3 regions of the Streptomyces sp. NBC_00344 genome follow, and region 1 is predicted to be linked to each of the others. Evidence: riboswitches for the same ligand, from Rfam matches in the RefSeq annotation. Region 1 holds a riboswitch; each other region holds the start of a gene.
What was found. Region 1 has a riboswitch for S-adenosylmethionine ahead of thrC (threonine synthase). Riboswitches for the same ligand answer to the same signal wherever they lie in the genome.
Positions count from the first base shown of each region.

Region 1 (3,598 bases):
TTGGCGATGCCGTTGTACGCGGCGGCGTGCACGGAGGCGTCGATGTCGAGCATCCGCACACCCGTCTCACCGACCCCGCGCCGCACCGCCTCGCGGTCACCGTCGCCGAGCGCGGCGCACACCCACAGCGAGTCCGCGTCGGCCCCGATCGCCGAAAGCCCCGAGACCAGCCCGCCCCCGCCGCGTTTTGCTTCGAGACCGCCGTCCTCGTCCAGGCTGTACGAAACGGGGCCCCGGTTGGAGGCGACCAGGACGTTTGCACGGTGCGGAGAGGCCATGGGGCGAACTTAGCCCGTGGCCGCGGCGCATAAACGTGCGGCTCGAAGATGGCCTCAAACGCCGGACGGCCCGGATTTTCAGGCGGCGCGGCGGGCCTCGTACTCCGCGAGCTCCCGCATCGGCGGCCGCTCCTCGGTGTCCACCGGATGCGTGCGCGGCACGAACCCGCCTGGTCCGCGTTCGAACTGGGTGAGCGCGGGACGCACCAGATGGCCCCGGGAGAGCCGCAGCTGCGCGGTCCGGTAGATCGCGGCAGCCATCCGGCCCAGCGCCAGACCGTCCTGGTGGCGGTGCCGGCGTGAGCCGACGTCGACCTGGGCCAGCGCGTCGAGACCCACCGTGTGCAGGGCGTCGACGAGCAGGCCGAGCTCCACGCCGTATCCGACAGGGAAGGGCAGCTGTTCGAGAAGCTCACGCCGGACGGCGTACTCGCCGCCCAGCGGCTGAACGAATCCGGCCAGCTGCGGCCAGTGCAGATTGAGCAGCGGACGGGCCACCAGCTCGGTCACCCGGCCGCCCTGCCCGGGGGTCTCGCCCAGCGGACGGTCGTACATCGCCTTGACGAAGTGCACATCAGGATCGGTCAGCAGTGGCCCCACGATGCCGGACACGAAATCCGCCGAGAAGTCCTTGAGGTCGGCGTCGATGAAGCAAACGATCTCACCGCTTGTCACCAGGAGGGAGCGCCACAGCACCTCGCCCTTGCCCGGCACCGCCGCTATCCGGGGCAGAACGGTGTCCCGGTGCACCACGCGGGCGCCCGCCGCCGCGGCGACCTCGGCCGTACGGTCGGTGGAGCCCGAGTCGATCACGACCAGTTCGTCGACGAGCGGTACGGCCTCCATCAGGTCCCGCCTGATGGTCGCGACGATCTCACCGACTGTCGCCTCCTCGTTCAGCGCCGGGAGCACCACACTCACCTTGGTGCCACGCTTGGCGGCAGCCAGCTGGTCCAGCGGTCGGTCGGCAGCTGACCAGGAACGCCTGGTCAGCCAGCGTTCCACCTCATCCAGCACGGGGTGTCTCCTCGGTGTGCCCGCCGCGGCAGCGGCTTGTCCGACTGTCATCTCGCGGTGCGGACGACTCTCTCAATCGTTCCGGCCTTCGGTTACAGTCTTGAACAACGCGGATGACCGTCGCATGCCGGGGGTCAGTACGCGGTTGAGTACGACAACAAATACACGGGCCTCCTGGCCGGTGTCACAGCGCTCATCCAGAGGGACTGAGGGAACGGCCCGTTGAAGTCCCGGCAACCTTCCGCCGACCGCGAGGTCATGGTGGGGAAGGTGCCAATTCCGTCTCGCGGCGAAGTACGTCGCGAGGAAGATGAGGAGAAAGGGACCTCGCCACCATGGCTGCTCAGACTGTCGCCGAAACCACCAGCACCGCCGGATCCGTCGATCTCGGACCCGCCGCGGCGCTTTCCTGCCGCGAGTGCGGAGAGCGTTTCGCCCTCGGACCGATCTTCGCCTGCGCCTCCTGTTTCGGGCCGCTCGAAGTCGCCTACGACCTGCCGAGCGGCTCTCCCGACGAGCTGAAGAAGCGCATCGAGGCCGGGCCCGACAACATCTGGCGCTACGCCCCGCTGCTGCCCGTCCCCGCCGACGTGGCGTCCCAGCCCAATCTGAACCCGGGCTTCACCAAGCTGGTCAAGGCCGACAACCTGGCCCGTGAGCTCGGTATCACCGGTGGTCTGCACATCAAGGACGACTCCGGCAACCCGACGCACTCCTTCAAGGACCGTGTCGTCGCGATCGCCGTCGAGGCCGCCCGCGCCTTCGGCTTCACCACCCTCTCCTGCTCCTCCACCGGTAACCTGGCCGGCGCCGTCGGCGCCGCCGCCGCCCGCTCCGGATTCCGCTCCTGCGTGTTCATCCCGCACGACCTGGAGCAGGGCAAGGTCGTGATGGCCGCGGTGTACGGCGGTGAGCTGGTCGGCATCGAGGGCAACTACGACGACGTGAACCGCTTCTGCTCCGAGCTCATCGGCGACCCGATCGGAGAGGGCTGGGGCTTCGTCAACGTCAACCTCCGCCCGTACTACGGCGAGGGTTCCAAGACGCTGGCCTACGAGATCTGCGAGCAGCTCGGCTGGCGGCTTCCGGACCAGATCGTCATCCCCATCGCGTCGGGCTCCCAGCTGACGAAGATCGACAAGGGTCTGCAGGAGCTGATCAAGCTCGGTCTCGTCGAGGACAAGCCCTACCGGATCTTCGGTGCGCAGGCCGAGGGCTGCTCCCCGGTCTCCACCGCCTACAAGGCCGGGCACGACGTCGTCAGGCCGCAGAAGCCGAACACGATCGCCAAGTCCCTCGCCATCGGCAACCCGGCGGACGGCCCGTACGTCCTGGACATCGCCCGGCGCACCGGCGGCGCGGTCGAGGACGTCAACGACGAGCAGATCGTCGACGCGATCAAGCTGCTGGCCCGTACCGAGGGCATCTTCGCGGAGACCGCGGGCGGTGTGACCGTCGGAGTGACCAAGAAGCTGCTCGAGGCGGGTCTGCTGGACCCGGCGCTGTCCACCGTGGTCCTGAACACCGGTGACGGCCTCAAGACCCTGGACGCCGTCGCGCCGACGTCCGGTCCCACCGCGACGATCCGCCCGACCCTGGACGCGTTCCGCGAGGCCGGACTGGCCGCGAGCTGAATCCCCCCGTCCCGCCCACTCCCCGGTCTCCTGGAAGGTAATCCGTATGAGCGTCAAGGTCCGTATCCCCACCATCCTCCGCACCTACACGGGCGGCCAGGCCGAGGTCGCCGCCGACGGCGGCACTCTCGCCGAGGTCATCTCCGACCTGGAGAAGAACCACACCGGCATCGCGGCCCGCGTCCTGGACGACCAGGGCAAGCTGCGCCGCTTCGTGAACGTGTACGTCAACGACGACGACGTGCGCTTCGAGCAGGGTCTGGAGACGGCAACGCCGGACGGTGCGGGCGTCTCGATCATTCCGGCCGTCGCCGGCGGCTGACAGCCTCTCCTGGTGCTCTTCCGGCGCCGCACGGTCACCCTGATTACCCCCTCCGCAAGAGAAGCGGAGGGGGTAATTCTGTGTGGTTGAGCGCGGTAGAGTTGGGGTAGTCCCCTTCGCTGTTCATGCCCCGTGCATATGAGATCGCGACAAGGTGCGGACAAAGTAGTGAAGCCCTTTGCGTCGTAAGTGCCGTTTGCCCGGCCCGACTTGCCCGAGAATCCTGAGGAATCCGCCCAATGGGGCGTTCGGCCAATCCCAGAATTCTCGTCCGATTGACCTGTTGCAGAGGGCAGTTGGGCAGATACATTCAGCCGCGGTCGACGCGTTCCGGCGCAAGGTCTGAC
Region 1 is NZ_CP107996.1:3,844,815-3,848,412, forward strand. It holds gene OHS16_RS17370 (alpha,alpha-trehalose-phosphate synthase (UDP-forming)) at 1-278, opposite strand, end outside; gene OHS16_RS17375 (glucosyl-3-phosphoglycerate synthase) at 357-1,295, opposite strand; SAM riboswitch class I at 1,486-1,612, shown strand; gene thrC (threonine synthase) at 1,631-2,929, shown strand; gene OHS16_RS17385 (MoaD/ThiS family protein) at 2,976-3,251, shown strand.

Region 2 (3,598 bases), 2.9 Mb from region 1:
CGATGAAGACCCCGGACTCCTTGTCCGCGACGATCTCGTCGCCGTGCCAGGAGTCGAACAGCTCCCAGGTCGCAGCCAGGAACTGGCTGGCCCGCTCGTAGCGGTCCTCCTGCGCGAGAAAGCCGCCGCGGCGGAAGTTCTGCCCGGTGAACTCGTCCCAGGAGGTCACCACGTTCCAGGCGGCCCGGCCGGCGGACAGATGGTCGAGCGAGGCGAACTGCCGTGCCACCTCGTAGGGTTCGTTGAAAGTGGAGTTGATGGTCCCGGCGAGTCCGAGTCTGTCGGTGACCGCGGCCAGCGCGCTGAGCACGGTGAAGGTGTCCGGCCTTCCTACGACGTCCAGGTCGTAGATCTCCCCGTTCTGCTCGCGCAGCCGCAGCCCTTCGGCAAGGAAGATGAAGTCGAACTTGGCACGCTCGGCGGTACGGGCCAGATGGGTGAAGGAGCTGAAGTCGATCTGGCTTCCGGCTGCCGGGTCGCTCCAGACCGTGCTGTTGTTCACGCCGGGGAAATGGGCGGCGAGATGGATCTGCTTGACGGGCCTGCTCATCGGGGTGCGTCCTTCGTCTCTGCGGGCGTCGGCTGCGGGGCGGACGTCAGGCCGCTGCGTAGCGGCTGACGGGGCGTGACAGACCGAGCAGCCCGCGCAGGGTGTCCGCTTCGTATGCGGTACGGAAGGCGCCTCGGCGCTGCAGTTCCGGGACCAGGCGGCGGGTGATCTGCTCCAGGTCCTGGGGCAGCGCGGCGGGCCGCAGCCGGAATCCGGAAAGCCCGGTCCGCGCTCTGTCCAGGAGCAGATCGGCCAGTGCGCCCGGTGTGCCGGTGAAGATCTCGGCGTCGCTGCTGTACGCGGCGCCGGCACGCTCGTCGAGCCGGGCCCTGCGCTCGGTGGCGGCCGCCGGATCGTCGTCGAGGAGGACCACCAGGTCGCCGAAGAGACGCACCGTCGCCTCAGCACGCCCCGCTCCGTCCTGAGCGGCCCGGATCTCGGCCACGACGGCCGCGGCTTCCGTGTTGTCGTGCGGGGTGACGAAGCCGATGTCAGCGGATCCGGCGACCAGCCGGAACGGTTCGGCGCGGTGCGCCAACGCTGCGACGACCGGCTGTCCCTGCGGCGGGCGAGGGGTGATGGACGGCCCCTTCACACTGAACCTCGCACCCTCGAAGTCGATGTAGTGCACCTTGTGCCGGTCGATGAACCGGCCGGTGCCGGCGTCGCGGATCTCAGCGTCGTCCTCCCAGCTGTCCCAGAGCCTGCGCAGCACCTCCACGTAGTCGCCCGCCTCGGCGAACAGCTCCTTGATCAGTGCCTGCCCGGCCGGCTCTTCCCATCCTCCGGCCGGCAGCCGGGGCAGTGTGCGGCGCCCGAAGTGCGGGGGCTCGTCGCCCCGCGCGGACACCTTCACCCGCACGCCGGCCCGTCCGGTGCTGACATGGTCGAGGGTGGCGATCGCCTTCGAGACATGGAACGGCTCGGTGTGGGTCACCACGGTGGTCGGGACGAGACCGATGTGCCGGGTCAGCGGTGCCACCCTGGCCGCGACCAGCACGGCGTCCAGCCGGCCGCGCACCTGGTCGGTGCGCGTGTCCGGCTCGTTGTAGCGGGAGGACTGCAGGCTGAGTGAGTCCTCGATGGTCACGAAGTCGAGCAGACCGGCCTCGGCCTCGGTGACCAGGTCGGCCCAGTACCTCGCCGTGAACAGCTCTCGGGGGCGGGCACCGGACTCCCGCCAGGCCGCGGGATGCCACCCCGCTCCGTCCAGGGCAACGGCCAGGTGGAGAGGGGCTGAAGGTGATCGGGACATGGGCGGTACCGCTTCCTGCTCGGACGGTTGCTGTGCGGAGCGCCGCGGCCGCGCCGGGCCTTCGCGGGGGTGGCCCTTCACGGGGTGGGCAGAGCTGTCGGACGGGAATGCCCCACGGACTCGGAGGCAGACACACCGACGCCGAGCGCCGGTACCGGGACCGGGCCGGGTTCTGTGGTGCGGCCTCAGAGGGTTCGGGGCAGCGGGATCAGATACCGCAGTGCGCGGCGGTCGCGTACGCCGGACACAGCGCACCCGCGACACGCTGCAGGTCGATGTGGCGCCTGGAGTACGTCGTGGTGGCACGCCTGCGGACCTTGGTGATGACGGGCATGTCGGAGACTCGCCGCACTGCCGTCACCTCCGTCTCGATCGCCCGACACCGGTCCGAGCTCGCGCTTGCGGGAGCCGTCGTCGGCTCCGCCCGGTCGTCACCTGGAGCACCCCGCCGCGCGGGAGGGTTGCCGGACAGCAAGCCAGGGCTTTTCGCTGTCGCTCATAACCTGGCAGCACGGTAACTCCGCATCCGCGCCCGGCACAATCCCCGGCATCCCCCGGACCGTACCGGCAGGCCGTCGAGCGACGCCCGTCACACCCAGAGGGATTGTCTGCACGTCACCCGGCAATTACGGTGGTGGCCGGTTACGAGTGTCAGCGTCAAGCCCTGGCTTGCTGACCGGCAACCCTCGTCCGTGGTGGGGTGCTCCAGGTGACGACCGGGCAGGACGGATGTCCTGTAAGTGCGGGCCCCGAGAGGCCGGACCAGATCGAGGGGGCGGAGATGCGAGCACGACGCTGCGGCACCAACCGATGCCCTGGCGGGTCCTTCCAGCTGCGGGTGAGCCGGCGCCATGTGGATCTGCTGCGGGTGAGCAGCGCGCTGTGTCCGGGCGCAACCCCGGCCCGCTGACCGCCAACCGTAACGGCGCCGAACGGCGCTGAGGTCCGGTCAGCCGCGCCCCGGGGCGTGCCCGATACGACCGGAGCGCCCCTCGGTCCTCTACAGCCAAGCCAGTCATACCGAGCCGATTCGCGATGCTCCATGGTCGCCGGCCCGTCGCTGCGGCATGGCCCGCAACCGCTGCACCGCGCTGCCGCGCGCCCCTACCAAACGGGAAGCACACACCATGGCTACTCCGGAAACATCCCTGCGCAAACCGGTGGAAGACCCGCCCGAAGCGGTACCCGACGGAGCTCCACCGCCCCGCGCGGGGTCCGAACGCCCACTGGTTCAGGGGCAGTCGGACAAGCAGCTGCTCGCCGCGAAGCTGGTACCGCTGCGCCGTCCCGGGCAATGGGTGTCCGCCCTGGCCCTGCTGGTGCTGTGTGCGATGTTCGTGCACACCCTGGTCGGCAACGAGCGGTTTCAGTGGGGCGTGGTGGGGAGCTACTTCCTGCGCGGATCGATCGTGCACGGCCTGGAGCTCACGCTCTGGCTCACTGCGGCGGTCATGGTCAGCGGCTATCTGCTCGGCATCGGGATCGCGGCGATGCGCCTGTCGGGCAACCGCATCCTGCGGACGCTGAGCTTCGGTTATGTCTGGCTGATCCGGTCGGTGCCCCCACTGGTACAGCTGCTCTTCTGGTACGAACTCGCCTCCCTCTACCCGCGGTTGTCGCTGGGCATCCCGTTCGGCCATGAGTTCGTCACCTTCCGCACGGCGCACCTCTTCAGCGGAGTCCTCGCCGCGTACGTGGCACTCACCATCGATGTGGCCGCCTTCTCCGCGGAGATCGTCCGGGGCGGCATCCTCGCTGTCGACCGGGGCCAGGCGGAGGCGGCTCAGGCCCTC
Region 2 is NZ_CP107996.1:930,297-933,894, forward strand. It holds gene OHS16_RS04270 (NtaA/DmoA family FMN-dependent monooxygenase) at 1-550, opposite strand, end outside; gene OHS16_RS04275 (LLM class flavin-dependent oxidoreductase) at 597-1,805, opposite strand; gene OHS16_RS04280 (putative leader peptide) at 2,014-2,157, opposite strand; SAM riboswitch class IV at 2,196-2,309, opposite strand; SAM riboswitch class IV at 2,446-2,554, shown strand; gene OHS16_RS32070 (putative leader peptide) at 2,587-2,715, shown strand; gene OHS16_RS04285 (amino acid ABC transporter permease) at 2,933-3,598, shown strand, end outside.
Region 2: another riboswitch for S-adenosylmethionine. It lies ahead of OHS16_RS04280 (putative leader peptide); the one in region 1 lies ahead of thrC (threonine synthase).

Region 3 (3,598 bases), 1.4 Mb from region 1:
TCTACCTGGCCGGCGGCTGGGCCGCGCTGGCCGCCTTCGCGCTGACGCACTCCGCGTCGGACCAGACCCTGGTCGGGGCGTCGGGCGCGATCTCGGCCGTGCTGGGCGCCTTCCTCAGTCTCTTCCCGAAGGCCAGGGTCACCAGCGTCTTCCCGTTTCTGCTGTTCGTGCCGCTGCGCTTCCCCGCCTGGATCGTGCTGGTCTTCTGGTTCGCCCTCCAGTGGCTCGCCGCCGGCCGGCAGAGCGGAACCGGCCCCGGGGTCGCCTACACGGCGCATCTGGCGGGGTTCTCGCTGGGGTTCCTCTACGCCACGGCGCGGTACCGGCGTACGACTAGAGTGAAGGCCCCAGCGACGGCCACCGAGGGAGAAAGCAAACCGTGATCACCGCGATCGTGCTCATCAAGACAAGCGTGGACCGGATTCCCGAGATCGCGGAATCGCTCGCCGCACTGGAGAGCGTCAGCGAGGTCTACTCCGTCACCGGCACGTACGACCTGATCGCACTGGTCCGGGTGGCCCGCCACGACGATCTCGCCGACATCATCCCCGGCCGGATCAGCAAGATCCCGGGTGTCGAGGCCACCGACACGCACGTGGCGTTCCGCACCTACTCCCAGCACGACCTGGAAGCGGCCTTCGCCATCGGGCTCGACGCATGAGCGCGCCCTCGGCCGCCGGGGTGGCCGAGGGCCGAACCGCTCAGACGGCCGGCACGCAACGGCCGTTCTCCGTACGGTAGTTCCAGCGGGCGCCGTCGCGCACCAGCTCCTTGACCGCGGTCACGAAACGCTCCACGTGCTCGTCCGGCGTACCGGCGCCGAAGCTCACCCGGATGGCGTTGAGCGAGCGCTCGCCGGGCTCACCATCGGGTGCGCCGCACTCCCCCTGGTCCTGCGGGTCGCCGCCGAGCAGTGTGCGTACCAGCGGGTGCGCGCAGAACAGTCCGTCGCGGACGCCGATGCCGTACTCGGCCGAGAGCGCGGCCGCGAAGTGCGAGCTGTTCCAGCCGTCGACCACGAACGAGATGACACCGACGCGCGGGACGTCGTCGCCGAAGAGCGAGAGCACCTTCACGGCGTCCACCTCCCCGAGGCCGTCGAGGACCTTGGTGACCAGCGACTGCTCGCGCTCGACCAGGGAGTCGAAGCCGGCGTCGGTGAGTGCCCGGCAGGCGGCGGCGATGGAGTACACCCCGATGACGTTGGGCGAGCCGGCCTCGTGACGGGCGGCCGTGGTGTGCCACTCGACGTCCACACCGCCATCGGCCCGCCGGGTGACCTGGCGGGACGCCCCGCCACCCGCGAGATACGGCTCCGCCTCCTGCAGCCAGTCCGAACGGCCCGCCAGGACCCCGGAGCCGAAGGGCGCGTACAGCTTGTGCCCGGAGAAGGCCACCCAGTCGACGTCCAGGTCCGCGATGTCCACCGGGTGGTGCGGGGCGAGCTGGGCGGCGTCCAGCACCACCCGGGCACCATGTGCGTGAGCGGCAGCCGCAAGTTCCCGCACGGGCCAGTGCTCACCGGTGACGTTCGAAGCGCCAGTGACACAGACCAGCGCGGGCACGGTCGACCCGGACGGCGAGGTACCGCGGCCCGCGAGTGCGCGCTCCAGGATCCCGACGGCCTGCTGCGGGGTGCGCGGCGCGTCCAGGTAGGTCACATCGGCACCGCGCCAGGGCAGCAGCGAGGCATGGTGCTCGGTCTCGAAGACGAAGACCTGGCAGTCCGCGGGCAGTACCGCGGCCAGCAGGTTGAGTGAGTCGGTGGTCGACCGGGTGAACACCACCTGGTCACCCTCCCGGCAGCCGAGGAATTCGGCGACGGCGGTACGGCTGTTCTCGAAGAGGTCGGTGGACAGCTGTGAGAGGTAGCCGGCGCCGCGGTGCACACTGCCGTAGTACGGGGCGTAGGCGGCCACGTCGTCCCAGACCCGCTGCAGGGCCGGAGCGCTCGCCGCGTAGTCCAGCGCGGCGTAGTCGACCTCGCCACCGGTGACGAGGGGAACCCGTACATCCCGTCCCAGGACGGGCAGCGGGGCACAAACCGAACGGTCGACGGCAGCGGTGGGGACAGACATGGCGAACTCCCGGAAAGGGCAGGCGAATTCACTGCGCGGGCCACCCGACGGTGGGCGCGGGGCAGTGCGGAAAGGGTGTGCGGAGAAGGGGGCTACTGCCCTATCGCATTCGCTGAACCACGGAAGAACTCCCTCGACGACCAGGATCCCTGGCGAGGGATCCGCGCTTGCCGCGGACTCTGCTGTCCACGGCCAGGTCTTCACCCAGGGCACCCCGCCACGGACGGAGGGTTGCCGGACAGCGGGCTGGGGCCGTAGTCGCTGTCACTCATGACCTGAGAGCATCTTGCCACACGCCGCGGAACGCGCAAGGCGCGGTCCGCAATGCGGACCGCGCCCTGCTGTGCCGTCACCGCCCGCCATGACCGGCGGGGGTTCACGCGTCGCTCGCCGTACCCGGCGGGGGTTCACGCGTCGCTCGCCGTACCCGGCGGGGGTTCACGCGTTGCTCGCCGTACCCGGCGGGGGTTCACGCGTTGCTCGCCGCGACCCATCTCTCCAGCGCGCCGCGGGCGGCGCCCGAGTCGATCGACTCGGCAGCCTGCTCGAGCCCCGCCGCGATCTGTTCGTTCAGCGAGCCCGCACCCGGGTTCAGCGCGACCAGCGCCGCCGCCGAGTTCAGCAGCACCGCATCGCGCACCGGGCCGGTCTCGCCGGCCAGCAGCCGACGGGCGACGTCCGCGTTGTACGAGGCGTCGGCGCCACGCAGTGCCTCCACAGGGACCAGGCCGATGCCGACATCGCGGGGATCGAAGGGCTCCTCGCGCACCACGCCGTCCGCCACGATCCACACCCTGGACGTGGCGGTGGTGGTCAGCTCGTCGAGTCCGTCGTCGCCCCGGAAGACCAGCGCGGACGAGCCCCGCTCGGCCAGTACACCCGCCACGATGGGCGCCACCCGTGCGTCGGCCACACCGGTGGCCTGGGCCCGCACCTTCGCCGGGTTGGTGAGCGGCCCCAGGAAGTTGAAGGTGGTGCGGATGCCCAGCTCGCGCCGTGCGGCCGCCACGTACCGCAGCGCGGGGTGGAACTTCACCGCGAAGCAGAAGGTGATCCCTGCCTCTTCGGCGACCTCGGTGACCCTCTGCGGGGTGAGGTCCAGATTGACGCCGAGCTTCTCCAGAACGTCGGATGCGCCGCTCCTCGACGAGGCCGCGCGGTTGCCGTGCTTGACCACCTTCGCGCCGGTGCCCGCCACCACGATCGACGACATGGTCGAGATGTTCACCGTGCTGGAGCCGTCACCGCCGGTGCCGACGATGTCCACGCTGGGGCCGGGCACCTCGATGAGCCTGGCGTGCTCGTACATGGTGCGCACCATGCCACTGATCTCTGTGACCGTCTCGCCCTTGGCCCGTAGCGCCACCATGAAGCCCGCGATCTGTGCGCCGGTGGCCTCTCCGCTCATGATGCGGTCCATTGCCCAGGCGGTGGCATCGGCGCTCTGGTCGGTGCCCGCGAGCAGGGAGTCGATGACACCGGGCCAGGAGTATGCCGCCACGCTGTCGCCGCCGACCGGG
Region 3 is NZ_CP107996.1:5,205,312-5,208,909, reverse strand. It holds gene OHS16_RS23490 (rhomboid family intramembrane serine protease) at 1-383, shown strand, start outside; gene OHS16_RS23485 (Lrp/AsnC family transcriptional regulator) at 380-661, shown strand; gene OHS16_RS23480 (aminotransferase class V-fold PLP-dependent enzyme) at 702-2,078, opposite strand; SAM riboswitch class IV at 2,237-2,354, opposite strand; gene trpD (anthranilate phosphoribosyltransferase) at 2,548-3,598, opposite strand, start outside.
Region 3: another riboswitch for S-adenosylmethionine. It lies ahead of OHS16_RS23480 (aminotransferase class V-fold PLP-dependent enzyme); the one in region 1 lies ahead of thrC (threonine synthase).